2 linked regions of the Roseiconus lacunae genome follow. The protein of the gene in region 1 interacts with the protein of each later gene in a pairwise test. Links are inferred from orthologs where the notes say so. Each region holds a gene or a part of one and is shown on either strand. Other genes may lie near its edges. The genes, in order: leuS and ligA.

Region 1 (15,838 bases):
GAGCCGGGCGGCATTGACCGCTTTCAAAATCGGCGCGTCATGACTTGCCGATAGCAAGCTGAACGAGACCGAATCGATCCGCCCCCGATCGCTTGCGAGGGTGTTGATCAGGCGGTCCAGTTTTTTCGCAGGCGATTCGAGCAGCAAAACACGCCCGTCCTGGGAAAGCTCGCCCGCCTCACTTTCGCCTCTCGCCGAGTCCGCCTCGACTGCGGCGGCAAGGGCAGCGTTGACGGGCCGTTCTTCGGTCAACTCGAACCTCAACGTCGATGTCGCTTCATCGAATGCATTTTCGGATCTCCCCGCGTCGGTCAGTTCGACTTTAACAACCATCAACATGTTCAGCGGGGCGACGGCCGTGGGTGTCTCGGCAGGAACAGTTCGAACGTCGGTCGGCTTTCGATCGTCCTTCGCGACCGATTCGCCGTCGGCGGAGGACGCGATCTGCGGTTCCGGCTCGGTCCCTCGAGGCGATTCGATCATCGAGTTGCCTCGATCGGCGGCGACGCCTTCAATCGCCGGCTCCGCCGTTTCACTCTCGCCGGAATCACTTTGTCGGCCGGGCTCCATCGTCTCGAAAGTAGCCCCATCCGGCGACACATCACCGCCAGCGGCCGCTGTGTGACCAACGGTATCGTTGCTAGCAATTGCTGACTCATCCGGCGTCGCGGTCACCTCTGGTTGAGACTGAGCGATCTGTTCGGCGTTGTGGACATCGGGTCGTTTCGGTGCGAAGAAGACGAACAACAGCGAGGCGGCCAATGCGACGAAGACGGCGGCAAGGACCGGTTGAATGCCCTTCGCGTGAGCGCGATTCGCTGGGGTGATGTCCGAGTTTCGCTCGGCGATCAAGAGCGGATGATTTTCGTCACCACCTTCCGATTTGACCCGATCGATCGCGGAGGCGACGACGGTTTCGGCGAAGTTATTTGGCAGTCGGTAGGGCGTCTGACGCCGCTGCGACGCCAGTTCGCGCAATCGATCACGCTGATCAACCAGCGATTGATACCGTTCGGCGACCGCCTGATCATCGGCGATCAACTGTTCCGCACGCGCACATTCATCCGAACTCGCCGCACCATCCAGGTACGCCGACAGTAGTTCGTCGAGCAGGTCGTTTGGTAAAGCCATTGAATCCAACCCATCATCGGTTTGCCGCGAATCAGTTCGTAGCACCGACCAAGAGGATAACGAAGTTTTCTGCAGCCACACCGATGACACAGGCAACTCTATTGCCGCGAATACGCCAAATCCGGCGATGGGATCAAGTGGACTGCCGGAGTTCGAGCCTGAAACCAGCCTCGCTCCGCAGTAACAATCGGATGAAATCGAAAGCCGAAAGTTCCCATTTTTTCAAGATTGCGCAGGGGAAATCCGCGGAGAACCTGCTTTTTCTCCTGTTTTTCGTAGGAAACTGATCGCTGCCCCCAACTGCTACTTGGGCATTGGAGGGGGCACGCCCACGATTCGGAGAATCGAGCGACAGTAACTGATTGGCGCCACCCGCCTAACAGTGCTGTAAATCCTGATCGATGCAGGCGAGCACACCGATGGACTTTTGTCGGCGTTGATGCGACAGCGAAGCTACTTCACGACAAGGTTGACCAAGCGGCCGGGGACGGCAATTTTCTTGACGATTGTTTTTTCACCGAGCAGCGAACGGACCCGGTCGTCCGACAGCGCCGCTTCGAGCATCTGGTCTGGTTTCGCGTCAGGCGGAAGCTGAATCTTCGCTTTGACTTTGCCATTGAACTGAACCGGGACCTCGATCGATTTTTGGACGAGCGCCGATTCATCCCAAACCGGCCACGCTTGCTTGGCGATCGATTCCTTTTCGCCAAGGATGCTCCACAGTTCTTCGCAAAGGTGCGGGGCATAGGGTGACAATAGAATCAAGAACGACTTCATCGCTTCGATCGGTCGCTTCTCACAGCGGGTGAAGAAGTTGGTGAACTCCATCATTCGCGCGATCGCGGTGTTGAAGCTCATCTCGTCAGTGTCTTCGGTAACTTTTTTGATTGTCCCGTGCAACATTCGCGCTTGGTCTTCGTCACAGGGTTGGTCGACGAGTGCGGTCTGCAGCACCAAGTCTTCCTCGTTGTCGTCGACAATCATCCGCCAGACTCGATCAAGAAAACTGCGCACGCCGCCGACGCCATCCATCGACCAAGGCTTCGTCGCTTCGAGTGGCCCCATGAACATTTCATAAAGGCGTAGCGCGTCGGCACCATAGTCTTTCACGACGACATCGGGATTGACGACGTTGCCGCGACTCTTGGACATCTTGTGGGCCCGACTTTCGACGCGGATCGCGGGATCATCGACGAGCACAAAGGACTCGCCTTTCTTTTTGACGGCGTCTTCGGCCACGGGTCGGCTATTAACGGGACGACCGTCTTTGGCTTGCCGGCCTCCTTCAGGAGCTTTACGAACGTCCTTTGCCGAAACGACCTGATCATTTTCGTCGTAATAGGCCGAGTATTCGACTTCGCCAAGAATCATGCCTTGGTTGACCAGGCGGCCAAACGGTTCCGGTGTCGACACGTGACCGCGATCGAACAGGACCTTGTGCCAGAAACGCGAATACAGCAAGTGCAGCACCGCGTGCTCGGCACCACCGACGTACAAGTCAACCGGCATCCATTTCGATTCAAGTTCCGGGTCGACAAGTGCGGTTTCATTGTGCGGGTCAATGTAGCGCAAGTAATACCAACATGAACCAGCCCACTGAGGCATCGTGTTGGTCTCGCGACGGTATTTGGTGCCACCGATCGTGACGTACAACCAATCATCGTCTGCTTTCGCTAGCGGCGGTTCGGGACGCCCGTGTGGCTTAAAATCTTCGAGTTCGGGCAGTCGGACGGGCAGGTCGCTCGCGTCGACCCCACGCATCCGTCCGGTTGGGTTACCAGCTTCGTCGAGTTCATGAAGGATCGGGAAGGGCTCGCCCCAGAAACGCTGACGACTGAACAACCAATCGCGAAGTTTGTAGTTGACGGCGCCCTTGCCGATCCCGCTTTCTGACAGAGACGCGGTGATCTTTGCTTTGACTTGTGGAGTTTCTTGCCCGTCGAACTCACCGCTATTGATCGCCTTTCCGACGGCTTCAAAGCATGCACGGCCGGCCAAGATTTCGTCGCGGTTTTCCAGCTCTGCGGGCGGATCAACTACCGCGATAACTGGCAAGTCATACGTGACGGCAAATTGGAAGTCTCGCCCATCGTGTGCCGGAACGGCCATGATCGCGCCGGTGCCGTAACCGGCCAAAACGTAGTCGGCGACCCAAACCGGAATCGGTTGTCCGTTGACGGGATTGATCGCTTGAGAACCGGTAAAGACGCCGGTCTTTTCTCGGTCGCCCTCGGTTCGCTCGCGGTCGGACTTGAAGGACGCTTTCTCACAGTACTGACGAACGGCATCGGCTTGATCGTCGCTGGTCAATCGATCGAGCATCGGGTGTTCGGGCGAAACAACCATGTAGGTAGCGCCGAACAGCGTGTCGGGTCGCGTGGTGTAAACGCGTAACGCATCGTCACCAGGATCAGCCGGAAAACCACTCGCCGACCGAGCTTGCTTCCAACGTTCGTAGTGCTCGTCCGAGCCAACGTAGAAATCGACTTCCGCGCCGGTGCTGCGACCGATCCAATCAGACTGCAACTTTTTGATCCCCGCGGGCCACTGAAGATCGTCCAAACCTTCGAGCAAGCGTTCGGCGTAATCGGTGATTCGCAGCATCCATTGACGCAGAGGTATTCGTTTAACCGGGTGCCCCCCGACTTCGCTCTTGCCGTCGACCACTTCCTCGTTGGCCAACACGGTTCCCAAGTTGGGGCACCAATTGACGAGCGCGTCATCTAAGTATGCCAAGCGATGTTCGTCTTGAAACTTGGCGACCGCCTGTGGGCCTTGCGATTGAACGTCCTCGGGAATTGGCAGCTCGTCGATCGGCCGTCCCTTTTGCTGGTCGTGATCAAACCAAGTGTCAAACAGAACCAGAAAGATGAACTGCGTCCAGCGAAAGTACTGCTCATCGGTCGTCGCCAACACACGGTCCCAGTCGTAACTGAACCCGAGCATTTTGAGTTGACGAGTGAAGTTATCGATGTTGCGTTGGGTTTGGATCCGAGGATGCTCACCAGTGCGGATGGCATGTTCCTCTGCCGGCAACCCGAACGCGTCAAAGCCCATCGGATGCAGCACGCTTTCCCCCCGCATTCGGGCAAATCGAGACACGATGTCTGTTGCGGTGTACCCCTCGGGGTGCCCGACATGCAAGCCGTCGCCACTGGGATAGGGGAACATGTCCAAAACGTAGCGTTTCGTTTCCCCGGGGGATTCAGGGGTCGCAAACGTTTTGTGCTCGTCCCAGTAGGCTTGCCAACGGGGTTCGATTTCAGAGGGGTTGTAGCGTGGCATTTGAAAGTGACGTTAAATGTGACGGTAGGCCGGAGGAAGGGCCCACTCGCGGTGATCGGTTTGGTCCGGCGGCGACGATTCTAGAAAAAACGTGAAGACGCAATAAGCCGACAGCATGGCGAAACTGTACTTTTACTATTCGGCAATGAACGCCGGGAAATCGACGATCCTGCTGCAGTGCAGTTACAACTACCAGGAACGCGGGATGCAAACGTTGATTTTGCTTCCCGAAATCGACACCCGCGACCAGCCCGGAATGGTCACCAGCCGAATCGGTTTGGCGGCCAAAGCATTGACGTTTAACACCGCCGACAACCTGCTTTCGCTCGTTAAAAAGCGTCTCGAGGACGCCCCGCTGGACTGCATCTTGGTGGACGAAGCCCAGTTTTTGACCGCCGGACAGGTCAAGCAACTCAGCGATGTGTGCGATTGTCTGGAAATTCCCGTGATGGCCTATGGGTTACGGACAGACTTTCAGGGAAATTTGTTCGCCGGCAGCCAAGTTTTGCTCGCCTGGGCCGATACGCTCTCGGAAATCAAAACGATCTGCCACTGCGGCCGCAAGGCAACGATGGTGCTACGAGTCGACGACGCCGGTCGCCCGATCAAGGATGGGCGGCAAATCCAAATCGGTGGCAACGAACGCTACGTCTCAGTCTGCCGACGACATTTTAAAGATGGGATGTGCGAGCGCACGCCGGACGAATTGCCACTGCTCGATTCACTGGAGTGACCGCTCCGCTACTGCCTAGTCCGATTTGAAAACGGGTTCGAGTCATCAGCCGACGGACGTTGAGCCCCCGCTAGTGCACAAAAACCGTGGCCTACGCCATGCGGCTCATCCTAAAATCAAGTAGGAACGAAGCACTCGCCTGACATTCTAGCGTTGGCATCCCCTGAAAAGCCAATCGACTTGGTCGAGGATGAATGGTTTCGAATGCGTCTAGTTCGCCGCTGCCACTTGCGGTTTGCCGTGTAGCCAAATCACGTTGACAACGCCGGTCGGTTCGGCGATCAGAAGTTTTTCACTGTCAGGACTGAACTCGATCGAGATCACGTTCGCTTTTCGCGGCCCGATCGAAACCAACTCCAATCCGCTGCGGGTGTCCCACACTCGAATCACATGAGCTTCGTCAACGGTTGCGATTCGAGTCCCATCGGTGTTCACCGCGATCTCGGTCACCGGCAGCGTACTGACCATCAATTTTGCCACGACTGCCCGCTCGTCAGAGTCACTCGCGTTGCCCTGCACCGCACCTACTTTTGCTGCTTTGCCAGCGCCAGAATTGTGCGTGGCTGCCTTGTCAGATGCTGCGGGACCCTGCGTGGCCGCTTCAGGCGGTGCCACGGTTTGCGTCGCAGGACTTTCGGAAACCTGAACGAGTTCCGGGGCAGGTCCCGATTGCTTTGTCGAAGCATCCGATTCACCCGCAGCGATCATCTTCGCTAAGGTTGGTAACGACCAGATCCTGCAGATGCCATCACGACCGACGGAGGCAAGACGATCACGATCGAGCAGGACCATTTCAAGCACGCCGCCGCGATGGCCTGGGATTCGGTTCGGTTCTAAATTCGAAAACCCCGTTCCGACGGCGCCATCAGAAACCTCTTCGATCACCGGCATGTCTGTGGTCGTATTGCTCGATTCGTTCGATCGCTTGACGGTTCGATCGGCCGTCGCCGCGATCACGGGATCGAATGGCAGTGTCAATATGCCTCCACGCGCGGTACCGATCAGTAGCAGAGAATGGTCACGTGAATGGACAAGTGACGAGACATACTCACGACCGGGCAATTTAAGTTGCTTGATCGATTTTGGATGTTGCAAATCATACAACCAGAGGTGCGCGTGACGCTCTCGGACGACCAACTCCGTTGCGGGGGCGCGGGTGACCCGGAAAACACGCGCCGTTGCCGCGATTAAAAATCGTTGGTCAATTAAAGCAAGCGCGGTGAAGGTCGTCTTTGCCTTGGGGACAACGGGGGCATCAAATTGATGCAAGGGTTTCGCGTTGCCTGGCTGCAGAATAAAGATGCGTTCGGAACACATCGCTGCGAACGGAGCGTTCGGTGCGTCAGAGAGAATTGTCTCGAGGGTCAACGCCTCGTCGCTTGGCAATAGCGACAACTTACGTGCGTGTTTAATGGTGCGATGATCGATGCCTATCGTTCCGAGCGATCGTGGTTGATAGCTGGGAAGAAAACTTTTGCGATGGTTATTGCTCAGCGTCACAAGTCGATCGTTGGACAACCACTTCGCATCGTACAAACCATGATTAGGTACTTCGGTGGTTGCGATGCACTGATGATCTTCATGCCCCCACTTCAAGACATCACCATCGTCGGCCGCTGTGATCAAATAAGCCAGCGGATAATAACTCTTTTCCTCACGCGGCTTCAACATTGGCGGCGGCAAATAAACCAAATCGCGCACCGCGGCTTCGTGCCCGAAGTAGTCTTTGACGTGCCGGACGTCTTCCATTGGTTGCGATCGACTCGGCGGCTCAGTCGATGTCGCTTGCCCGTCTGACGTTTTTGCGGTTTCGATGGCCCCATCAGATGACTCAGCGATCGGCTGCGTCTCCGCTTGTTTAGGATCAGCGTTTGGCTGCGTCGGTCGATCGATGGGAACCGGCAAACCGATCTTCCAACGTGACACGCCGCCGTTCACATTCGTCACGGCAAGCTCTTGACCGCTGGGGGCGAATCGAACCTGGGTGATCGGGACCGTACCGGCACGAAAATGGCACATCGACTTGGCGGTATCGTTGTCGAGTGAACGAACAAAGACGACGCCATCTTCGCCGCTCCATGCGATCCGATTGCTCGGTGCGTGAAAATCCAGTCCGTTCATCGCACCGCCGCGCCAGACCACCTTTTCGGGACGCATGCGATCTTCGGTGATCGTCCACCGTTGCACCAATCCGGCATCACTGAAGTCCAACAATTGCCCGGTCGCGACGGGTCGACCCCGCGTACAATAGAACTCGTCTGGGCGTGTGAACACCAGCGAAGTGACTGCCGGACGATCCCAGCGCTGACGATCCGCTTGGACGAACCGCCGATCATCGGAAAGACGAAAACGACTTAACCAACCCGCCATGTCCGCCGCCCGGTTCGCCGTTTTCTTGGCACCACCGCCGATGACCAGTTGCTTTCCGTCAGGCGAGAACGCAACCGCATAAGCGTTGTTCAAACCGGTTTGTTCAATGGTCTGGGCCAATTCATTTTCGGTCAAATCCCAGATCCGCACGCGACCATCAGAATCGCAAGATGCCAACCAATGCCCGTCAACACTGACCGCCAAGTCTGTCGTGCGCACCGTATCGTCGATCATCACTTCGGGTCGTTCGAACCGAGGTCGCTGACGTGGATTTTTTAAAAACAGACGCTTCGTATCGGGCAGCTTCCAGCGGAGCACTTTGCCGTCTTCGGTAGCCGCAAAGAGGCTCTTGCCGGCAAGACTTAATTCGAGCGCATTGATCGCCGCACCGAAATCTTTGTAGCGTTCGCCGTCTAAGATCGCTTCGGCAGGCGAATGAGACATCATGTCGAGAAGTTCCCATTCCCACCGCCGCGCTTGTGGGGGAATGTCACGGAGCAATGCCAAGCCACGGCTACGATCGCCGCCGGAAAGTTCCTGCGACGCTCGTGCTAACTGCACCATGTAACGCTCACTGACCAGCTCTCGATTCTCGTCGCTTTCTTCGATCAGCTTATCGACAAGACGGCTTTGTTGAGAGCGGGAAACGACCAAAAACATCGCCAGCATCAAAATCAACGGCACCATCGTCCAGAGCAATGACGCGACGGGGTGCAAGCGTGCCCAAACAAGGATGTTTTCGAGCGGCGAAACTTTGCGGGCGCGAATCGGCTCCCTGCGACGGAATCGCTGCAGGTCGTCTCGGAGTTCCGCGGCGGTTCGATACCTTGCCGCCGGATTCTTTGCCAAGCAACGGAGCGTGATCGTCTCTAAATCGCGTGGCACGCCGGCCCGTCGAGATCGCGGTGACACCGGAATGGTGTTGCGGCTCGCTTGTAGAACTTCGCGAGTCTTACCGACGAACGGTGGCGCCCCGGTCAGCATTTCGTACAAGATCACACCGATCGCATAGATGTCCGTCGTCGGCTTGTTGGCGTCTTCGCCACCGTCGGCCTGTTCGGGACTCATGTATGCCGGCGTTCCCAACAGTGTTCCTTCGCTGGTCAACCCACTCGATAGCTGCGGATAGCTGGCCAGACCGAAGTCCAAGACCATCGGCCGGTTCTTATCCAACATCACGTTGGCAGGTTTCAAATCACGATGGACGATGCCGCAGTCATGCGCCGCCGCAACGGCATCGCTGACCTGGGCCATCCAGTCGGCAGCCAACTCAAACTCGATCGGCCCGTGTTCTTTCAAGTACTGAGCCAACGAGGGTCCGTCGATCCATTGTTGAATCAAAATCGGCAAGCCGTCTTCGATCAGGACCTCATGTACCTGGACGACGTTGGGATGACTGATCGCCGCGGCCGCGCGGGCTTCGGTTTGAAAACGTGCCGCACTGGTTTCGCTCATCACCCGTGTCGCGTGCGGGACCTTCAGCGCGACCCAGCGAGCCAATCGAGCATCGCGGGCACACCAGACACTGCCGGTCGCACCGGTTCCCAACCGCTTACGGATCTCGAAACGCCCCAGCCAAACCTTGTCCGAATCCAAGGTTGCCAATTCGGCGAGTCGACTTTGTTTGGGAAGTCGACGGCTGCCTACCTCGCCGGGCGAAGCGGTAACGGTTTGCTCACGTGTTTCCTTGGCATCACGATACGCGGCATCGATCGCGTCAAGTTCTTGAGTGAGCTGGTCGCGCCACGAAGGGGGCACGCCGACAAGAAACGGTGCCCGTTCTGCGCGTCCCTCTTGGAGCGACGCCTCGTAGGCATCACAGAGTCGATCGATCGTGATCCATTTTTCACGAGAATCCTCGACCGGATCGTTTGCCGGATCAGGCTCGCCGCTGTTCATCGGCATTCTCCAAAATCGGAATCCACAACCGTCGGATTAAATTCAGCTTCCGCTCAACCGTCCGGGTGGCACATCCGAGTTTGGACGCAATCTCTTCGTTGGTAAATCCCTGGAGTTTCAACGAAACGATGCCGCGCAACGTCGCTTCGGACAACGCTTCCAAGAATCGTTCCACCAGTTCGTCGGACGCAACCTGTTCATCGCCACTGCGTTGATTGCGATCCCTCACCGCATCGAGCGGGTACTCTTCACGGCGACCGACACCGCCACGATCATCGAGCCGCCTTCGGATGGCGGTTTCGCTCGGGTCTGCGATACCGAGCCGGTTGGCGCCCCGCGGGCCAGCGTTCTTTGCCGAAACTCGCGTTTCGCTGGTCGAGGCTGAATGCTCAGACGCGGTACTACGGCAAGCCGCTTTCTGTTCTGCCGCTAACTTTTCGGCGGCAAGTTGTTCGGCCGCCATCTGCTCGGCGGCGACTTGTGCCCCCCGGCGTGAGCCTTCGCCGCCTCGGCACAACGCGTTGTCATAACGCACCGAGTCAATCGCTTTATTGCGCGTCAGCCGGGCTAGGATCGCCCACGCCTGGCCACCGTTGACCAACGCATCAAGCTGCCCCGTTTCGATCCGGTCAAAGAAACTGCGAAAAGCACTTTGGGCGACGTCTTCCTCGTCCGCCAACCCGCCACCGGGGCTGAGTCGGCCGCGAGCAATCTTTTCCACGGGGGCCCGGTAACAACGATACAGTTCCGCCGCCGCCGCTTGACGTTCGTCTTCCGTCATCGCCTTGCGCAAACGATTCAGGATCAATGTGATGGATCTTTCTGACATCGAATTGGAGGCGGGAGAGAAGAATTAGATTTGCCCTCAACGTCGAGCCGCCAGCCCTCGACGCTATGATTTTGACATAAATACACCGTTTGTGTCAAAGAAATCAACGTTCTCTTGCCCCGATTCCTGTCGGTCGCTGGGGTTCGTTGCCGGACAATCGCCAAATCCCTGCGCGTTGAAGTAGAAACATACGCACTCGGGCAATCGGCTGTGGTCGCATGTTCATCTACGAAAGTGTTCAAATGCGTTCCAGGAAACCCGCACCCCCAATTCGTCGGTGAGGCGATTTCGATCATCGCCGCCCTCGCGTAGCACTTCGCCCGTGCGAGTTTGAGTTGCGATTGCGGCCGTCGCAATGAATCCGGGCCGTGGTTGATGGCAAACGAAGTGCCAATTGCGTCCGTCATCAAGCGTTGGGTTGAGGAAGCGAATCACCGGCTGTTCGGTTTCGATCGAGGTGAACGCGAAATCAGCCAGCGGCGTATGAAGCCCCGTCCCGATCGCTTTGATGTAGGCCTCTTTGAGCGTCCAGATTTTTAAGAAGTAAAACTTTTGATCGCATCGCGGCTGAGATCGCAAGAAGTCGATTTCGGGGATCGAAAAGTATCGATCAGCCACCTCGGTCGTCGTCCGACGATCTAACGATTCAACGTCGACACCGATTTCTTGAACTTGCATCTCGGCGACTTGTTGGTCAGCGACCGCACATAGCACGAGCCCATCGGTATGAGCGATGTTGAATGGGCGTTTGACCTGATCGGGATAGTCGACCTCGGGCTTGCCGTGCTGACCCGATGTGAACCGAATCGACTGTGGCGAGACCATCTGCGCAGTCCCGTTGCCGTCGGCCAGCAGACGCCGCGCCATCGCGCGGCCGATGACATGTTGATTACGACTGCGAATCAATCGGTAACGATCGGCGCCACGTCGTTCTTCAACCGGAAGCCATCGCTCGCAGTCGAGTTCGAATGCCCCCTGTTGCTCACGGTCGGCCGGGGCGTGCCAGACATCTAGCCGCAGCGATTGCATCTTGTTGCTTGGCATCATGAATAGTTTGGATCACCGCGCCTGCGGCGACGGGTGTCGGTGGTAACGGCCACAGGTTAGTGACCACCGAGTACGTCATCTGTCGAAGCCGGATTCACGATCGACTCAGTAGCCGTTCGGCCCGATGATCAACGTGCGCGTCCGGATCACACAACCGCATGATCTCCTGACGCAGTTCACCGGCGAGATAAAACGAGCCACAAACCACCACGGTCCCCGGGACGGGATCGCCAGAAGCCGAAGGGGCTTGATCACCGGCGCTGAGTTGTGCTTGCTGTATTCCCGCCTGCTGTAGCCCACTGTGTTGCATTCCGATTGCCTGCCAGAGGGCCGCGATCGGATCACGGATCGATTCGAGTTGTAACTTTGCGGTTCCGGCAGTTTCGCGAAACGCGGCTTCAACGTCTTCAACCAGCATCGCGCGAGGATTCGTTTGATACTGCGTACAAATGATCTGGTCGGCGAGCGCAGACAATTGCTTGGTCATCGCTCGGATGTCTTTGTCGCGACTGGTGCCGAAGACCAGCACGATAGGATGGGCGAAGGCGGCTGAATCGGGTTTCAACCCAATCCGTGATCGAATTGCCTGGCACAACGCCAAAATCGAATCCGGATTGTGGGCCGTATCGAGCACCAGAGTTGGACGTCCGTCAGGTAATTGAAACCGTTCGAGCCGACCGACACAGCAGACATTCCGCAGCCCGGTGCAAATTGCTTCGTCGGTCAAACGCTCGGCAAACGAGCGAAGCGCACTCGGCGCGTGACTAGCGTCCGCGTCGATCTCAGCCGAGGTACCGCAAGGCATATCAGCATCCACTGACTGTGAAAGCCGTTGTCGCAGCAGACGACAGATCGAAATCGCCGTCGCGGCATTCTCGGCTTGGTGGTGTCCGACCAAAGGCAACTCGATGTCAAGATTGACAGAATCACCGAATTTGGCGTGACCTGGCACCGCTGGCTCAACCGTCCGATAGCGAAAACGCAACCCCGTCGCGGTCTCGATAGGCCGGCCCACGTCGTAGTCCGTTTTCACACAAACGATCGGTGCCGCGTTCGTTTTGGCGACGTCCGAGATAACGTTCAGTGGCCCAGGATCACGGACACCACAGACCACAGGGGTATTGGGCTTGATGATTCCAGCTTTTTCTCTCGCGATCGCTTCGACGGTGTCGCCGAGCACGTTTTGATGGTCCAAGCCGATCGAGGTGATCGCCGTGACGGTGCTGGCGCAAACGTTCGTGCTGTCGAGTCTCCCGCCCAAGCCGACTTCGAGCACCACCGCGTCACAGTGTCGGCGCTGAAAATGAAGCGCCGCCATCGCGGTCGTCAACTCAAAGAACGAGGCGTGTTGGCCTTCCTCGTCAAGCGTTTCGACGGTCGGACGAACGCTCGCGACCAAATCGGTCAATTCATCATCGCGGCAAGGGATTCCATCGACGCGAAAGCGTTCGTTTAATCGAGTTAGGTGAGGCGAGGTGTAGAGTCCGACCCGCAGACCGGCGGCGGAAAGAATCGCGCTGACCATCGTCGAGGTCGAGCCTTTACCCTTGGTCCCGGCAACATGCACGATCGGGATTGACTCCGGAGCCGGTGACCCTGGTGCAAGTGATTCAACAGCCGGCACGGACGGCTGGCTGGCCGCCGACGATGCTAGATTCGCGTCGGCCTGCTGGTAGGCCTTATGCAGGAACCGGGAGAGCCCCAGCCGCCGGAAGAGTTCGGCCGTCCGATCAAGTCGAAAGTCGGGCTGGTTGTCACCGGGGGCGAATCGCTCGTAGTCGATCCGTCCGAAGAGGTACTCGATAGCTTCGTCATAACCCGCGAGATCGCCGGTTGGGCGGCGTTCGGGATTTAAGCCGTGCGGTTCATTCGTTCCGGGCACGTCGTTTTGCCGAGGGCGGTCGTGAAGGGGAAGTGGATCATCGTCAGTTTTCTCACCGTCGCAGTTGAGCGGCATTGTGGCAGGAAAAACGTGATTTTGGCAACGACCGATCTTTCACACTCCCCCCTTGGCTGTGCCGCCGACCGCCGATTGTGGGCGGCGACTAAATTGCCTGCGAAAATGTCCGAACCGGTTTCGCATCGCCCGCGTAGCGTAACAATCCTCGATAATCCACTCGAATTCATCACCTCCTCTGATACGGAACGCTGTTCGTGGACACCGATTCAACAGCTGTCGCAGGCTCAACCGAGGCTGGCGCCGACAACGCAACTGCAACCGCGCCAAGCCAATCGACCGGTAGCGACGTCGTCATCGAAACCCGAAACCTGAACAAGATTTACAAGGATTTCTGGGGCCGAAAGAAGGTCCACGCGGTCAAATCGCTTGATATCGAAGTCCGCAAAGGCGAAATCTTTGGCCTGCTGGGCCCCAACGGTAGCGGTAAATCAACGACGATCAAACTGATCCTTGGACTCCTGTTCCCCACCACCGGGCGAGTCTTGGTGTTTGACAAGGATGCGACGGAGACAAAAAAGAACGAGCGAATCGGCTACCTCCCCGAAGAATCCTATCTGTATCAGTTTCTTAACGCCGAAGAGACGCTCGATTTTTACGGACGACTGTTCGATATGTCCGGCGCCCAACGCCGCGAACGTGTCAATGAGTTGCTGTCACTGGTCGGATTGCAAGCCGCCCGCCACCGTCAGCTTCGCGAATACAGTAAGGGGATGCGTCGCCGCGTCGGCTTGGCACAGGCCCTGATCAACGACCCCGATTTGGTGCTGCTAGACGAACCGACCACGGGCTTGGACCCGATCGGGATCCGCGAAATGAAAGACCTGATCATCGCGTTGCGTGACCAAGGCAAAACCGTTCTGTTGTGCAGCCACCAACTCGGCGACGTCCAAGACGTTTGTGACCGGGTGGCCATCCTGCACCAAGGCGAGCTGAAAGAACTCGGCCGCGTCACCGACCTATTGAAAGTTCGCGACATTACCGAAGTCCACGCGACCGGGCTAAGCGAAGACGCCAAAGCAGAAATCCGTGACGTGATCAGCCGCCACGGTGGCGATCTGAAGTCGATGGATAATCCGACGGCAACGATGGAAGACTTGTTCCTTGACATCGTCCGCGAAAGCGAAGCTCGCCCCGGTGCCCGCCGAGTCTCCGCGTCGATGGGCGAACCTTCCAGTGACGCCGCCGCAGGACAAGAAGACGCCGTCGCCTCCAAAGATGAGGCCGACCGGTCATGAGCTTACAACCCGATGATTTTTGGACGTTCTCGGAGTGGTTGCTGCGTCCGGGAGCATTCCTAGAGAGCGCGCTATTGAAAGGCTGCGTCCTAGTCGTCTTAGCAATCGTTTTGGGATTGCTGGTCGGCTATGTCATCTCGGCAGCCCGCTATGGCCCCGGCGAAGGCTTCTATGCTGTCGCCCGTGCGGTCCGTGATTTCTTCACCACCGACATGCCGGGCACCAGCCCGCGACGGATTTTCGCACTCGCGCGACTGGCCTTTAAAGAAGCGATCCGTCGCCGCGTGCTGTTTGTCTTTGGGCTCTTTGTGGTGCTGCTGTTGCTCGCCGGATGGTTCCTCAACCCCGACAGCGACGATCCTGCGCGGCTTTACATCAGCTTTGTATTGACGGCAACAAACTACTTGGTGCTCGCGTTGGCACTGTTTATCAGCGCGTTCTCGCTGCCTCAGGACATCCAGTCGCGAACGATTTATACGATCGTGACCAAACCGGTCCGCCCCAGCGAGATCGTGCTCGGCCGAATGCTTGGATTCATCGGCGTCGGAACGCTGATGCTGGTACCGATGGGCTTGCTCAGTTATTTGTTCGTCCGTCGTGGGCTCGATCACTCGCATGTCGAAGTGGTCGACGCGACCCGAGACGAAGATGGCACCGTGACGGGGAAAACCGATTACGTCCGCAAACACGAACATTCCTTCACGATTGAAGCCGGCGAGACCGTCGGACTTACCGATTTTGTTCGCGGTCACCGCCACGTCGTCCGACAAATTGACGACCAAACGTTTGAGATCGGACCTCCGACCCAGCACCTGCGAGCCCGCATCCCTGTCTACGGCGAGATTCAATTTTACGATCGCGCCGGTGCCCCCAAAGACGCCGGGATCGACGTCGGTGCCGAAAAGACTGACGGCGGATACGGATCGGCGGGGATCTCACGCCTAATCGGAATCGCCCGCGGCCCGCGAAAGCTCGAACACGGTTACGTCGAAGGCGGCACGCTGGGGATGGCCGAGTTTACGTTTGATAACGTCGTTGAATCACTGTATCCCGATGGTATCCCCGTCGACTTGTCGATTCGTGCTTACCGTTCCTACAAAGGTGATATCGAATCCGGAATCCGCGGATCGCTGACGATGAAGAACCCCGACACGGGCGCCGAATCGAATCCGATCCCCTTTGTCGTCGATGAATACCAAGTCGACGAGCGAACGCTTCCGCTGCAAATCGAAGGAACCGACGGCGAAGGCGCGACGCGTGAACTAAGCGTTTACGACGACTTGGTCACCGAAGACGGTCGCATGCAAATCATGTTGCGATGCTTGGACCGCAGCCAGTACCTGGGGGTG
Region 2 (15,450 bases), on another replicon or contig:
TGAAATGGCTTTCACACGGGTTTTTGCGTAGTAGCGGCAGAGGGACTCGAACCCCCGACACGCGGATTATGATTCCGCTGCTCTAACCAGCTGAGCTATGCCGCCGAGACCGCGTTTTGCGGTGTTTTCTTATGGGCGATGGTTTTACACTCCAACCGTTTTTACAACAAGCCCTCTCCGAAAGTCTGCTCGGTGGGGCATTGCCATGGAGTATTGCCTATCCGTGTTCGTCCAGAAGATTCGTTACTTCGGCTATGGTGGCTTGTCGTCTTTAACAAACGTTGTGGCGTTTGATGGTTCCACAATTTGCAACGCGCGAAACTAACAATTCAATTGATCAGCCGGTCGCGTCGGCCACTGTTGCCGAGTACGAGCGACGTGCAAAGTTCCTGGTGATTGCCGTCGGTTCCCAGACGCGAGTCGCAGTGGAGTCAGTCAAAATCGCCGAAATCGCTGTCGAAGTCGCTGCCCCAGTCGCCGCTACTGCGGCCGCCTTCGAGACCTCCGAGCATGAAAATGGCCCCGACCAGCCCCAAGCCGGCGACCAAAGCTATGCCCACGAATATCTGGTTCTCTTGGATGAAAGTTTCCACGAAGATATCTCCTAAATTGATGGCCACGAGTCATCCTAAACCTAGGTCACTGATTCGCACTCGGTGGTTCGACCATCGCGCGGAATTCTTCTTCGCTCAACACTTCGACGCCGAGCTGATTGGCTTTGTCAAGCTTGCTACCGGCCTTTTCGCCGGCGACCAAAAAGTCCGTGTTTTTGCTTACGCTGCCGCTCGCTCGGCCACCCAGCGACGCGATAAGTTTTTTAATCTCGTCCCGCTTAAAATGAGCCAGCGTTCCGGTGACGACGACCGTTTTTCCTTCTAGTAATAGCGCCGACTCGTCAATTTCGGGGACCTCGTCTTCCAATTTGACACCGGCTTCGCCAAGTTCTCGCATCGTCTGCGATCCATAGTCGCTGTGTAGGAACTCATGCAAACTTGCGGCGATCCGATCACCGATTTCATGGATGCCAGCCAAGTCCTCGGTTGACGCTTCGTTGAGTTTGTCCAACGTCGGATACTTGGCGGTGATCAACGTCGCAACGCGTGGCCCGATATGGCGAATCGAAACGGACGAAAGGACCCGAGCCAGCCCTCGCTGCCTGCTTTCCTCGATTCCTCTGATCAAGTTGTCCGCATTGCGTTTCCCAAAGTTGACCTCGATCAATTTCCCATCTTTGCCCTTCCGCTGCTTTTGCCAATCAAGCTCGGCGAGCTGATCTGAAGTCAATCGGTACAGATCGGCAAAGGTCGCCACTAAACGGTGACTAAGTAGGAGATCGACGACTTCTTCCCCGAGTCCATCGATATCCATTCCCGGACGACTGCCGAAGTAAACGAGTCGTTGTTTGATCTGCGCCGGGCATCGTGGATTAGGGCAACGTATATATACCCCGCCCTCGTCTCGGACGAGCTTCGTTTCACACTGTGGGCAACGTTCGGGGAAACGAAATGGTGTCAGTTCCTTGGTTCGTTCGTGTTTCTCGACGCGGACAACTTTGGGGATTATTTTTCCAGCCTTTTCGACGACGACGACATCACCGATGCGAACGTCCAATCGTTCGATCTCGTCAGCGTTGTGAAGCGACGCGCGCGAGACGGTTGTGTCGGCGATATCGACGGGTTTGAGGTGGGCGACCGGAGTGATCGTGCCGGTCTTTCCGACTTGGACCGTGATGTTTTCCAGAGTTGTTGTCGCTTCATATCGCTCGAATTTGTACGCGATCAGCCAACGAGGACTCTTGCTACGCATTCCAAGGCGTTCACGCTGCCGAAAGTCATCGACTTTGAAAACAATCCCATCGATTTCGAAGGGGAGGTCGGGCATCGCTTCTTCGAGTTTCGCGACAGCTTCGATCGCGTCCTGCCACGAATTGAAAGGGCGAACGTTGGGTGTCATCGGGATCCCATATGATGCGACTTCACGCAAGAACTCCATGTGAGTCGTCGCCTTGAGGCCTTCGACTTGTCCGACCCCATGACAAAAGAATCTTAGCTGTCGCTCGGCCGCGATCGCCGGATCAAGCAAACGGATCGTCCCAGCGGTCACGTTTCGAGTGTTCTTGTACGGTTCGCCACCCGCGGCAACTTGCCGTTTGTTGAGTTCCGAAAGGTCCTCGTTGGTCATGTAAACCTCGCCCCGAACCTCCAAGATTTGGGGGGCGCTCTCGGCGGTTGTCTTCAGTGGCAGATCACGGATGGTTCGGACGTTATGCGTGATATCATCGCCGACCGTTCCGTTACCCCGGGTTAGTCCGAGCGTTAAAACCCCATCTTGGTAACGCACCGATGCCGCGACGCCATCGATCTTATATTCCATCACCCACTTGATCGGTTCACCCTCGAGCAGCTTCTCGGTTCGTTCAAAGTAGGCTCGGAGTTCATCGAGCGAGTATGTGTTGTCGATCGACAGCATCGGGACCGCATGTTCGACTTGACGAAGATGTTCGACCGGGGCGTCACCGATTCGGCGCGTCGGAGAGTCTTCGGTAAGAAGCTGCGGATGCAGGTCTTCAAGATCACGGAGTTCTCGGAGCAGTTGATCGTACTGCAAGTCAGAGATCGTTGGCTTGGCTTCCACATAATACGCATGATCATGCCGTCGTATTTCATCACGAAGTTGCTCGACGCGTGTCGCCGGATCGGTCATCGAAGATCACACCGGAGGTGAGAGAAGACGTGAATGGAGAAAGCCGAAACTGGAGAGCGTCTATGATACGCGATCGTACCAATTCGGGGACCGGTCGATCCTAGTCGCCAGATACTCGGCGGGCGACCGCTGCTGCGTCAAGATCCGAATTCAAGATTAGCCGATTGGCCTTCCGCAGCCGAGCGGAGCCGAAAGGGAAAAGTGATCGTGACGAAACACGAAGGCTCGTCGACGAAGTCGATCTGTCGCGAATTGCCAGCTCGCTTGCTAGGTTGCATTGCCGACGCTAATTTCATCGAGAAAGCGAAGCGTCGCACGCACCTTTGTCGCCACACTTCGCCGTGGGTCTGATTGAGAGCCCCACGCCCTGTTTTACCGCTTAACCCGGCATCGAATATTCATGGCCGAACTTAAACTCGCGATCCGCCTGGACTGCCTAAAACTACCACTAAAAAAATCTCTCGACGTGGCCGCTCGGATGGGCGTTCGTGCCGTGGAGCTAAACGGCCGCGGCGAGGTACATCCGGAAAATCTGACCGAAACGGGACTGCGGCATTTAAAGAAGCTTCTCGATGAACGCAACTTACGGGTCGCTAGTTTACGTTTTCAAACACGCCGTGGGTACGACAATCTTCACGAGCTTCAGCGGAGAGTCGAGGCGACCAAGTCGGCGATGCAGTTGGCCTACAAGTTAGGGGCTGGATCGGTTGTCAACCACATCGGTTACGTCCCTGATGATCAAGCTGATCCTCGTTTTGAGACGTTGGAATCGGTTCTCCAAGACCTTGGCCGCTACGGCGCAAAAGTCGGAGCGTTCTTAGCGGCAGAAACGGGCGCGGAGTCTGGCGAGACGTTGGCATCAATCCTCGACAAAGACGATGAGGGATTCGTCGCGGTTGCTTATAACCCAGGACAGCTGGTCGTCAATCGACATGATGCGGTGGAGGCGCTTCGAGTATTGCGAGGTCGAATCCAAGTTGTCTGTGCGACCGACGGAGTTCTTGATTTGGCGGCGGGACGTGGCATTCGTGTGCCAATCGGGGAAGGCACCGTGGACTACCCCCAAGTTCTGGCGACGCTTGACGACGCAGGCTTCACCGGACCACTCGTCGTCGGGCGTGAGGATTCAAGTTTTGAAGAGATTCAACAGGGTGTTTCGTATCTCCAGAACCTGGTCTTGTTTTAGAGGGCTGTGGGTGTGGTGAGGGTGGCGGTGTTTGGTGGTTGATCGTTGGAACCGCACGCTATCGCAAGGCGGCTGATTGGGATGGAGTAGAGACCGGATCGCGGCGCCATCGATCTTACAGCCGCGGAGTGTTACATCGCAGAGAGGTGTCCAATGAAGCAACCATCGCCGACAGCCAATCGGCTACATTCTGTAGGACCGTCGATTGCTAACGGGCAACCGGCCGTTGTTGACGCTGGTATTTCTTTGCGTTTTCGGCTTGGCCGGTGACTTCGTACAGAAATTGGCTGGGGATTGTCGGGCGTGGCTTGCCCCATTTTCGCCGAGTCAATGCGAGCGACATCGTTAGTTTTTCTTGGGCGCGAGTGATCCCAACGTAGCAGAGGCGTCGTTCTTCGGCGATATCCTCGTCGCGTCCCGATTTGACGCTTCGCGAATGGGGCAATAAGCCTTCTTCCAAGCCAACCATATAAACGACAGGGAACTCCAGGCCTTTCGCGGCGTGCAGCGTCAACAACCAAACGGCGTTTTGCATCGCCAGCTTGTCTTTTTCATTTCCCATCTCGCGACCAGAAAGCGCGATGTCGGCCAAGAAGCCGGTCAAGTCGGCGTTTTCACGGTTGTCTTCGAAAGCGGACAACGCGTTGGTGACTTCGCCAAGCGATGCCATGCGGTTTTGTCGGTCTTCGGGTTCGTCGTATAAACGGTTGATTTCGTCACTATAGGACGTTTGTGTCAGCAGTGTTTCCATCGCCGCCGAGAGCGATTCGCTTTTCGCGCGTGTGTTCACATCGTGGTGAATCGACTGAAGCTGCGCGACACCCCGCTGGGCGGCCGGTGAAAGTTCGGCAACGACGTCGGGCTTTTGCATGATTTGCCAAATCGGAACTCCCGCAGCGACGGCGTGCTCCATCAACGTCTTGACCGCCTTTGGGCTCAACCCACGCGCCGGCGTGTTGATGACTCGCAACAACGAGACTTCGTCGTCAGGCTGATCGATCCATTTCAAGTACGCCACCATGTCGCGTACTTCACGACGATCGAAGAACGATTGGCTTCCCAACATGACGTATGGAACGTCTGCCTTCCGGAGTTCGGTTTCGAACAACCGTGGTTGTTCGTTAGTGCGAAACAAGATCGCGATGTCACGTGGCTGAACGTGCTCATTTTCAATGAGGTGCTTGATTTCGCCCACGACGGACTGGGATTCCTTAATCTCGTCTTTGTGCTGAGCGATTCGTGGCCGGATGCCGTCCGGACGGGAAGGACGCAGGACTTTGTCGTGCCGATACTTGTTGAACTGGATCAAGCGATTCGCCATTTCAAGGATCGACCCGCAACTTCGGTAGTTCGCTTCCAAACAAACAACCTTGGCGTCAGGCCAATCGTTCTTGAAATTCAGGATGTGCGTGACATCGGCGCCCCGCCACGCATAGATGGATTGATCATCATCACCGACGACACAAAGGTTTCGATGTTTGCCGGCCAAATGTTTGGTGATCCGATACTGACTGCCGTTCGTATCTTGGTATTCATCGACCAAGACGTGATCAAATCGACCGGCCTCTTCGTCACGGATCGCCGGATGTTCGTCGAACAGAATCTCGGTTTGCAGGAGCAGGTCATCAAAGTCCATCGCGCCACGACTTTTCAAACCCTCTTGGTAGCGACGGTAGCCCGCCGCGGCGAGGTGTTCTTTGTCATTGGAGGCCTCCAACGGCGCCCGCTCGGGCATGATCGACGCATTTTTCCAATTGCTGATGATGTTCAGTAAGTCACCGGGTTTGAGTGCCGTGCCGGGCAAACGCAATTCTCGCAAAATGGAGCGCGCAAGTGACTCTTGATCGCTGCGGTCATAGATGGAAAACTTGGCGGGATAACCGAGTGCTTTGGCGTGCCGCCTTAAAACTCGGACGCAGTGGGCGTGGAAGGTACTGATCGTTGGCTCAGGCCGTTTCTCACCCTTCTTTTTTCTGCGTTTGGAATACCCCAGCAGCTCACCGATCCGCTCCTTCATTTCGCCGGCGGCCTTGTTGGTGAACGTTACCGCAAGGATACGATCGGGAGAGGTTCCGTTGCGGATCAAATTGGCGATCCGGAACGTGACCACACGGGTCTTACCGGTCCCCGCGCCGGCGAGCACCAAGAGTGGTCCAGAGAGCGTGTTGACCGCGTCTGATTGCGCGGGGTTCAATCCGTGAGCCAACGAGATTCCTGCACGAACGAGAGATTGAAGCCGCCGGTCGGCCAACCCAATGAACGCCGATCCGCAGGCTCAATGCTACTGCATCTGACCGAATCGGCAAGCGACGATTGACTTTCAGGCCCCTACGTAGCGAAAGCTGGCAAGACTTGCGGTGTGGTGCGATTGGGTGATGAGTCGGGGTTGACCGAGAGGCAACCGAAACGCTCGGCGCGTTCCGCTACGGTGACTTTGAGGCGTTAGCGCTGCGAGTCGCGGTCGATCACCGGATCGGCTGAACCGGTCGAGAGCAGCACGAGCGAACCCTGTTGTGGTTTTCCTGAATTGAGGAACGTGCGATTGAATGGAATGTAGTAGCACGCATACATCCCGGTGGATGTGTTCAGGACATAGATGACCGACGACGCCACGGGATTGTTGTTGCTGCTAGGCGCATCGACCAATCCGGTCGCCATCATGTAGCCGGTGCCTTTTCCACTGCCGAGAACGTCTTGGACATTCACGGTGAACAACCCAAGGAATTTCCCCAGTCGCGGATAAACAACCGAACATTGTAGAAGCCCGGAATTGTGATCGAGCACGAAGAGGCCTTCGGCGTCACTGCTGATCAAGCCGGTCGCCATCGAAAACTTTTCGCTCGTGACCGCTGCGGTCGCGTTAAGTGCCGGAAGATTCCACTTGGACGAATCTGCCGAGTTGACAGGTGGCTGCGATGCGTGATGGTCGTGCAGTGCTTGGCTCTGTCCGGCAAAGTATGCGGCCGCGAAACTTGACAACAACGTTGTGGTGGCGAAAAAGGCAATCCATTTTCTGCCCTTTCCGATTCCGTCTGTCGGGGCAGCGGGGTGATCTTGAGGAGGCGTTTGAAGTGGCGATTCGTTGGGATTGAACGTCATGAACGAAGCTCCAGGCGAGCGGTTTGAAGGTTGCTGACGAGCCGGACAAGCGGTTGACGGGGAATTGTAGCGCAGGCGGAGGAACTTTACGATTGCAACCCGCTGAGAATTTTTCCCCTCGAAGCGTTTATTGTCCCCCTTCGCACCACCGAGGTCAACAAAACCGCCATGGCTCTGAATGAACCCCTAAACCGAAAGCTCCGAATGGCACTGGTTGGCGGAGGACAAGGCTCGTTCATCGGCCGCGTCCATTCCATTGCCGCTTGCTTGGACAATCGTGCGACCTTGGTCGCCGGAGCACTCAGTAGCAACCCCGAACGCGCAAAGGCTTCCGCACCGGACTACGGGATCGCTGAAGACCGTGCCTACACCAGCTATCAAGAAATGCTGGAAGCGGAATTGAAACTTCCCGAGGGCGAGCGAATCGATTTCGTCAGCATCGCGACGCCAAACCACGTTCACTTTGAAGTCGCCGATGCGGCAATCAAAGCCGGCTTTAACGTGGTTTGTGACAAGCCGATGACGTTCGATCTTGCCCAGGCAGAACAGCTGCTCGAAACCGTTCAAGCCAACGACGCGGTGTTCGCGCTCTCGCACAACTACACCGGCTATCCGCTCGTTCGCCAAGCACGCGAGATGATCGCTAGCGGTGAATTAGGCGAAATCAATGCCGTCCGCGCCCAGTACATTCAAGGTTGGTTGCGGACGTCGTTGGAAGAAGAAGACCAAAAACAGGCGGCTTGGCGTACCGACCCGAGTAAAAGCGGTGCGGCGGGTGCCTTTGGTGACATCGCGACGCACGCTTACAACCTCGGTCGCTACATGACGGGACTCTTGCCCGATCAAGTGAGCTGCAGCTTGAAAACATTCGTCGAAGGTCGAAAGCTGGATGACTACGGGACCGCCGTGATCCGTTATGAGAACGGCGCCTTGGGAACGGTCACCGCATCCCAGATCAGCCACGGCCGTGAAAACGATTTGGAAATTGAAATCGATGGAACCAAAGGGTCGCTGCGTTGGCGGCAAGAGAATCCCAACGAGATGATCTATCGACAAAACGGCAAGGCGCATCAAATCTTGACTCGCGATCCAAATGCACCCTTCATGAATTCAATGGGGGCCGCCGCTTGCCGCCTGCCGTCGGGGCACCCAGAAGCATTCTTCGAAGCGTTTGCCAACGTGTACGCTTCGGCATTTGACGCGATGGCCGAACGCGCCGCCGGCAAGTCGGTCGAGAAGAAGGACACTGTTTACACGAACTGCTATGATGGCGTCGAAGGGATGTATTTTATCCAGCAGTGTGTCGCCAGCAGCGGTGAAAACGCCGCGTGGGTTCCATTGAAGCACGAAGCCGCACGGCGATAACCAGTCGGTGTACTCGCTCGCCGACGTGACTTTGCAACGCGTTTCGGCGACGGGGATTCACAAGTTGCCTCTCTTGCTCGCCTACTGTCGTACGGCGACTGACGAAAGCAGATGAATCAATTCATTTCTTCGGTCGCGGTGATCATGCCCGCGGCGGGTAGCGGACAACGATTTGGATCGGACCAAAATAAGTTGTTCACGTTGCTCGACGGAAAGCCGATCTGGGAACAAACCGCGACGGTCCTGCGCAGTCACCGAGCGGTCAAGCGGATCGTGATGCCGATATCCGATCGCGACCGGGACTACTTTGTGTCTGTCGGGGCGGCGGCCGTTGCGTCGTTAGGAATTGAACTGGTTTCGGGAGGTGCCCAGCGAACCGAAAGTGTCGGTGCGGGTCTTAATCTGGTAATCGATGATCCGGCGATCGAATTGGTCGCCGTACACGACGCCGCGCGGCCGCTCGTCAAGCCCGGTGAACTCGATCGTGTGTTCGAACGGGCGTCGCAAACCGGCGCTGCAATCCTGGCTAGCCCCGTGACTGCGACCGTCAAGCAAACACTTGACGAGGGGCAATCGTGTCGCACCATCGATCGCAGCACGCTGTGGTTGGCCCAGACACCCCAGGTGTTTCGGCCTTCCATTTTGCGTCAAGCTTATCAGCGACATCGGGGCAGACCCGCGACCGACGATGCCGAATTGGTCTCCCGGACGGGGACAGAGGTCGCACTGGTCGAGTGCTCCGCCGAAAATATTAAAATCACACACCGGGGCGATTTGGCAATTGCCGAAGCCTTGGTGAACAGCCGAAAGCAGAACAGTAAGACAACGAACCACGATGAGTGAACAAGACCTAATTTCCGAGTTGAAGTGGCGCGGGTTGATCCATCAATCAACCGACGAGGCCGGTCTCGATAAACTGCTCCAATCGGGGCCACAGACGGTTTACATTGGGTTCGATCCCACCGCGACATCACTGCATGTCGGTTCCCTGATGCAGTTAATGATGCTGCGCCGTTTTCAGAATGCCGGGCACCGACCGATCGCGCTCGTTGGTGGGGCGACTGGCATGATTGGTGATCCCAGCGGTAAAAGCGAAGAACGCAACTTGCTAACGGCGGATCAGCTGGACGCTAACGTAGCCGGCATCGAAAACCAGATGCGAAAGTATTTGTCCTTCGAAGGCGATCAGGCAGCGTTGTTGCTCAATAACTTCGATTGGATGAAGGAGTACAGCTACCTCGAATTTTTGCGTGATATCGGCAAAAACTTTCCCGTCGGTGCGATGATGGGAAAGGAATCGGTGCGTGCGCGATTGGGCAGCGAGGCAGGGTTGAGCTACACCGAATTTAGCTACATGCTGCTACAGGCCTATGACTTCGTGTACCTATGCAAGAATCATGACTGTCGGATTCAGGCAGGTGGCAGCGATCAATGGGGCAATGTGACCGCCGGAATCGATTTGGCGCGGCGAATGTTGTCAAAACAGGTTTTTGGTCTGACCGCGCCCCTGTTGACGACGTCCGACGGTCGCAAAATGGGCAAAACCGAGAAGGGAACGGTTTGGTTGGATCCAGAAAAGACCAGCCCCTACGAGTTTTTCCAATACTGGGTCAATGTGGACGATAGCGATGTGATGCGATGCATTGCCTACCTGACTGAAATTGACCAAGACGAGTACAACCGCCTGGCCGAAGCGACGAAATCTGATCCGGCCGCTCGCACGGCTCAAAAGCGACTCGCCGAATGGCTCGTGAATTTCGTTCATGGTGAAGACGGCATTCGGTCCGCCCAGGCTGCCAGCAAGGTGCTCTTCGGCGGTGAAATCGAAGCATTGGATGATCACCAACTCGGACAGATTTTCGCCGACGTTCCCAATAAGCAACTCAATCGCGACATGCTGTCCGGCGAAGGATTGTGGATCGTCGAAGCACTGCAATTGGCCGGGTTAGCAACCAGCAGTAGCGATGCCCGCCGAGGCATTAAAGAGGGGGGCGTTTACCTCAATAACCGGCGTACAACCGACATGAACCTCAAATTGACCGAGTCAGACTTGGCGAGTGAGTCGGTGATGATCTTACGGCGCGGTAAAAAGAAGTACGCTTTGTTAAAATTTGCTTGAGCGGTCGTTATCTCCGCCCCCCGTGTGATGACGATCGAAACCTTTTCATTTGGCGTTGGTTTCATCTTCTATGAACGCACAAAAACAACTCTTCGGCGGATTTTTGGTCGCACTCCTGGTCGTTTGTACCACGCCTGCGGTTGCGCAGCGAGGCGGAGATGACGACGGCGGACGTGGCGGTTTTCGCGGCGGACCTCCCGGAGGCTTTCGCGGAGGCCCTCCCGGTGGTGGATTCCCGGGTGGAGGCCCTCCCGGCGGTGGGTTTCGTGGAGGTTCACCCGGTGGCGACCGCGGCGGCGCTCCCGGCGGCGACCGAGGCGGTCGGGGGGGAGACCGAGGCGGACGAGGTGGCGATCGTGGCGGTTTTGATCCGAGCAGCTTTTTGAGCCGGCTGGATCGCAACGGTAACGGCACCATCGATCCGGATGAACAGCAGGGGCCGGCACAGTTTCTGATTCAACGATTGCAATCCGCCGACCCAAGCATCAAGCCGGGGCAACCGATTTCGATCAAGCGAGTCACCGACGCATTCCAAAAAATGCGTGAAGGCGGCGGGCGCGACTCTTCACGAGGCTCTTCGGGGTCTGACGATGATGGTTTGACGCCTGATTTGCTTGTCCCTGGCTTCGGAGCCGAAGTCGAAGAAGAAGCTCTTCCGACACTACTCGGTTTCGGCGCCGCGGCTGAGATGATGTCCGTTGCGGTGACCGACAAGGACCGCGAAGAAGCTCGGAACACGATTCGCCGCTACGACCGAAACCGCAACGGTGTGTTGGACAAGAACGAGATTACCAGTCGTTTCTCCGGCAATCCTCTCGATTTCGATCGCAATAAGGACGGCCGTTTGACTGAAAATGAATTGGCCGTTCGGTACGCTCGACGTCGAGAAACGACCGAAGATTCTCGGCGTGATGACCGTGACCGTCGTCGTGATCGCGACCGCGATTCGGGCGATTCAGAGTTAGTTGACGTGTATGGCGGGCGGAAATCGTACCGTGTGATGTCCGATGAAGACTTGCCCAAGGATCTTCCAGGCTACTTTGCCGAGAAAGATAAGAATCGAGATGGCCAAATCGAAATGGCTGAGTTCGCCGAGAAGTGGGACGACGATACGGTTGCCGATTTCTTTCGATCGGATCTCAACCGTGATGGGTTCATCACGATCCCGGAGGCGTATCAAGCGGTCGAAGAAAATGCGTCCGCCACGACGATGGCGTCAACGAGTGGTAGTTCAGATTCGTCATCAAATACATCCGCAGCTGCCGCACCGGCTGGGAAAGCAGATGACAAGATGATCGGTTACGCCGAGCGGATCATCGGTCGTTACGACAAGAATAACGACAAACAACTCGTCAAAAGCGAGTACGAAAAGATGTTGATGAGTCCGGTGGATGCCGACGCCAACAAAGACGGCATCATCACCGTAAACGAATACGCGTTGTGGATGCAATCACGACGGAGTCGCTGAGCCCCGTTGTCAGCGAGCCACATCATCGGCTGAGCGATCGCGGTTGGGCCGCTGTCGTGGTAACCGCACGCTATTGCGTAGCGGCTGATAAGTACGACTGCGCGATCACGTGGCGGTAGAAGAGTGCAATCGAGATTGAATCCGTGCTGTACGTTGGAGGCGACCCTCACACAAAGCTACATCGCTTATGGCTGCTCCACTTAAGTCCTGACCAGGTTCACGACTCACAGTCGCAAGGGTCGCCACCGACGTACAGCGTTAGATTTGTTGTCTAATTTGGATTCGTTATCAGATGTTAGTTGGTTCGTTTTCTGAAGGCCGTTCCCGGAGAAGGAGTCCGAGAAACCGCGAAACAGAGGAAAACACCAACCAGAAGCTCAACGCCCGCGATTGCTCACGGTGAAATCCGACCTTCATTCGAATCTGGTCGAACTCGCGTTGGTCGCCTGCGTTTGGCGACGGGAGCAGAAGCTTAACGTGACTGACACAGTTTGCAAAGGCACTCTGCCCTGGTTCTTTGGTGAACGTTCGGATTGATTGCTCCTCAATCTTTAGCCAATCGGAGTGACGGGAAATCGAATCCTCCTGTAAGCCCGATTAAGTCGTCTGCTTTCTCCTTGGCGTGAGCATGAATCTTGGCCATAATGCTGGCTTCCCGCCTGAATCCAGGCTTACGAACGAGAGGCTGGCGTTGCTCGAAACGAGTCGAGTGAACGTTCCGGTCGGGGAAAGTGAACTCAGTATGGCGTGACTTGGCAATCTCAGATTTGCCCCAACCCGTCAACGTTGGGACGAGTCTGGTTCCTTCTGGATGCACGAAAATTGAGTCTTCACTAACCCTCTCGGCCCCCCAGGTGAGAGAACCGTTGGGGACCGTAAGCTACCTTGCCCACTTGCCTAGCATCGGAGCGCTCCGCGATCGTGAAACATCTTCTCTTATCCCCGTTGCGACTGGTGGTCGGCTGGGGAATCTCGCCTCGGATACTGGGAATCCTCGCGATTGCCATGCTTGTCCTGCTTCGGTTGACGATTGGATTTCATTTTTTCACCGAAGGCCGCGATAAAGTCCGCCAAGGCGATTGGGACGCGGCACCGTTTTTCGCCAATGCCAAAGGCCCTTATGAAGAACACTTCCACCAAATGGTGTGGGACCGTCACGGCGAGTTCCGTTTGAACCCCGAGAATCACGAATGGTGGTTGGGTGAGTATGCCGACCGCGCGGCCGACTACTATCAGTTCACCGACAAAGAAAAGAAGGCCACCGACGATGCGTTGAAAACGTTGCTCAAGAACCTGGAATTGATCCTGGAGAGCAACGCCGACGAGATCCGTGAGTATAAACTTGGCCTCGCTCAGGTCGAAAAGCTGCGTCAAGACCCTGCCCGTCAGGGGGTCGAAAGTCTTGCCGACCAAGTCCAAACAGTCCGGCGGGAGAACGACGCCAAGATTAAACCAGTCCTGGCGGAAATCGACCAATTGTGGAGTGCTTACGAAGGCACCGTTAATTCTCTCGCCGCCCCGAATCAACGACAACAGTCGCCACCGATTCAAATCACCCGGCCCCGATTGGAACGCGTCGACACGTCACTGCTCAATCGAGTGGTGCCCTACTTTGATTTGGCGATCGGATGGTGTTTGCTTTTGGGGTTGTTTACACCCGTTGCCGCGTTAGCCGCCGCAGGTTTTCTCGGTTCAGTATTCCTGAGCCAATTGCCACCCGCGACGGGGCCCAGCAGCACGATGTATCAGTTGGTCGAGTGCATGGCCTGCTTGGTATTAGCCGCGACCGGGGCCGGACGATTCGCCGGCTTGGATTACTTCTTGCACCTGATCGTTCGAAAGTCGCTGGCGAAAGATCCGGTCGAAAAGAAGTAAGCTGAAAGTACAAAACCGGATAAACTCAAAGGACGCAGCTAGATCAGCCGTCCTTGTCGCGTTCCCACTCAATCAACAATACAAAACACCCGTTTCGAGGATATCAAGATGGTCGACAAGCTTTCTGCGGACGAGCGTACCGTCGGAGAAGAGAATTACTACAACGCCGTTTCAAGCTACTACGATGTTAACCGACGCGATTTTTTGCGCGGCATCGTTGGTGCCGGTGTGGTCAGTGGTGCGGGACTAGGAGCCGCTTATTTCGGTTACGGCGAAGTCAAGGATCCTGTCCGCGTTGCCGTCATCGGAACCGGTGACGAGGGCAACGTCTTGATCGGCGGTTGTAATCCAAACTACGTCGACGTCCGTGCGATCTGTGACATTCGACCCTTTAGTCAACACCGTGCTTTTCACGGTGACTGTAGTAGCGCATCGGCGTTGGTCCGCCGTCCCGGTTTGATCCGCGTTGCAGGATACAAAGACGAATCGGAGGCGCGGAAGCATGTCAAGGTTTACGATGGTCTCACGACCGGTGGCATCATGGAATGTTTGGATGATCCAGACATCGAAGCTGTCATTATCGCGTTGCCGCTTTGGTTGCATGCCCCCGTGGCCGCACTCGCGATGGAGCGTGGCTTGCATGTGTTGACTGAAAAGCTGATGGCCCACAATGTCGCCCAGTGCAAAGTGATGAGCCGGATGGCGGCTGAACTGAAGGACAAAAAGGGCAACCCCATTCACTTGGCCACCGGTCACCAACGGCACTACAACGTCAAGTACGAAAACGCCGTGAACTTGATCCGTTGGGGACTGCTCGGACAATTGCACCACATCCGCGCACAGTGGCACCGTGGAAACTTGCCGGGCCGGGATAGTTGGTCGATGCCAATTCCCGGTGGCGAAAAGGACGAAAACGGCAAGCTCTTTGATCGCATCGCCAAGGACTTGGACCATCGGCGCCGGGCACTCGAAAACGCGACCTCTGCGGCGGACATCGAACGTCTTCAAGCCGAAGTCGCTCAGTGGGAAGCTTGGGATGCCGACAAAATGCTGAACGATCAGCTATCGAAGTTTGGCTACAACGACTTCAGCGTCAAATTTCCCGGCGGCAAAGAAGAGATGTTCTCGGCAGCCGAAGAACTTCACCGCTGGCGTTTATTCCAACGAACCGGTGCAGGTTTGATGGCTGAACTCGGCAGTCACCAACTTGACGCAGTCAGTATTTTCCTGTCGTCACTGCGTGAAGACGGAAAGAAAGTTCATCCATTGTCGGTTCATGCCGTCGGCGGACGCCACATCATGCCGCGTGACCGTGAAGTCGGCGACCATATTTACTGCACGTTCGAGTTCCCCGGACCAGAGTATCCCGAAACGTTTGACGTCGGTTACCACGATCGCGTTGAAGGCTATCCCAATGGTGCCGTCCCCGGTTACGAACAAGACCCGAACAAGAAGGTCGTCGTAACTTACAGCACGATCAACGGGAACGGTTTCGGCGGTTGGGGCGAAGTCGTGATGGGGAGCAAGGGTACCTTGGTCTTGGATAAAGAACAGGACGTCTTGCTGTACCGCAATAGCGACACCAGCAGCAAGGTTGGTGTAAAGAAGGACGCCGCCGGATCCTACGCTCTGGAC

What was found.
Region 2: the proteins of leuS (region 1) and ligA interact in binary tests that used the Escherichia coli proteins (3 or more experiments, as listed by UniProt). The link is inferred for Roseiconus lacunae from one-to-one orthologs.

What each region holds. Positions count from the first base shown.
Region 1 is NZ_VSZO01000022.1:55,656-71,493, forward strand. What follows is about bases 1,385-4,721. They hold leuS (leucine--tRNA ligase), read right to left. Parts: upstream 4,417-4,721; coding sequence 1,585-4,416; downstream 1,385-1,584. Other genes in these bases: FYC48_RS21515 (thymidine kinase), read left to right, coding at 4,532-4,721. Also shown: FYC48_RS21505 (anti-sigma factor family protein), read right to left, coding at 1-1,131; more of FYC48_RS21515, read left to right, coding at 4,722-5,149; FYC48_RS21520 (WD40 repeat domain-containing serine/threonine protein kinase), read right to left, coding at 5,360-9,418; FYC48_RS21525 (ECF-type sigma factor), read right to left, coding at 9,399-10,247; FYC48_RS21530 (4'-phosphopantetheinyl transferase family protein), read right to left, coding at 10,470-11,294; FYC48_RS21535 (bifunctional folylpolyglutamate synthase/dihydrofolate synthase), read right to left, coding at 11,389-13,251; FYC48_RS21540 (ABC transporter ATP-binding protein), read left to right, coding at 13,449-14,489; FYC48_RS21545 (ABC transporter permease), read left to right, coding at 14,486-15,838.
Region 2 is NZ_VSZO01000007.1:386,801-402,250, reverse strand. What follows is about bases 172-3,120. They hold ligA (NAD-dependent DNA ligase LigA), read right to left. Parts: upstream 2,704-3,120; coding sequence 640-2,703; downstream 172-639. Other genes in these bases: FYC48_RS11535 (sugar phosphate isomerase/epimerase family protein), read left to right, coding at 3,104-3,120; FYC48_RS11545 (hypothetical protein), read left to right, coding at 294-608. Outside these bases: more of FYC48_RS11535, read left to right, coding at 3,121-3,889; FYC48_RS11530 (ATP-dependent helicase), read right to left, coding at 4,098-6,101; FYC48_RS11525 (hypothetical protein), read right to left, coding at 6,332-6,988; FYC48_RS11520 (Gfo/Idh/MocA family protein), read left to right, coding at 7,193-8,353; ispD (2-C-methyl-D-erythritol 4-phosphate cytidylyltransferase), read left to right, coding at 8,465-9,196; tyrS (tyrosine--tRNA ligase), read left to right, coding at 9,189-10,472; FYC48_RS11505 (EF-hand domain-containing protein), read left to right, coding at 10,543-11,940; FYC48_RS11495 (DoxX family protein), read left to right, coding at 12,862-13,815; FYC48_RS11490 (Gfo/Idh/MocA family protein), read left to right, coding at 13,924-15,450. UniProt on the Escherichia coli protein: DNA ligase that catalyzes the formation of phosphodiester linkages between 5'-phosphoryl and 3'-hydroxyl groups in double-stranded DNA using NAD as a coenzyme and as the energy source for the reaction.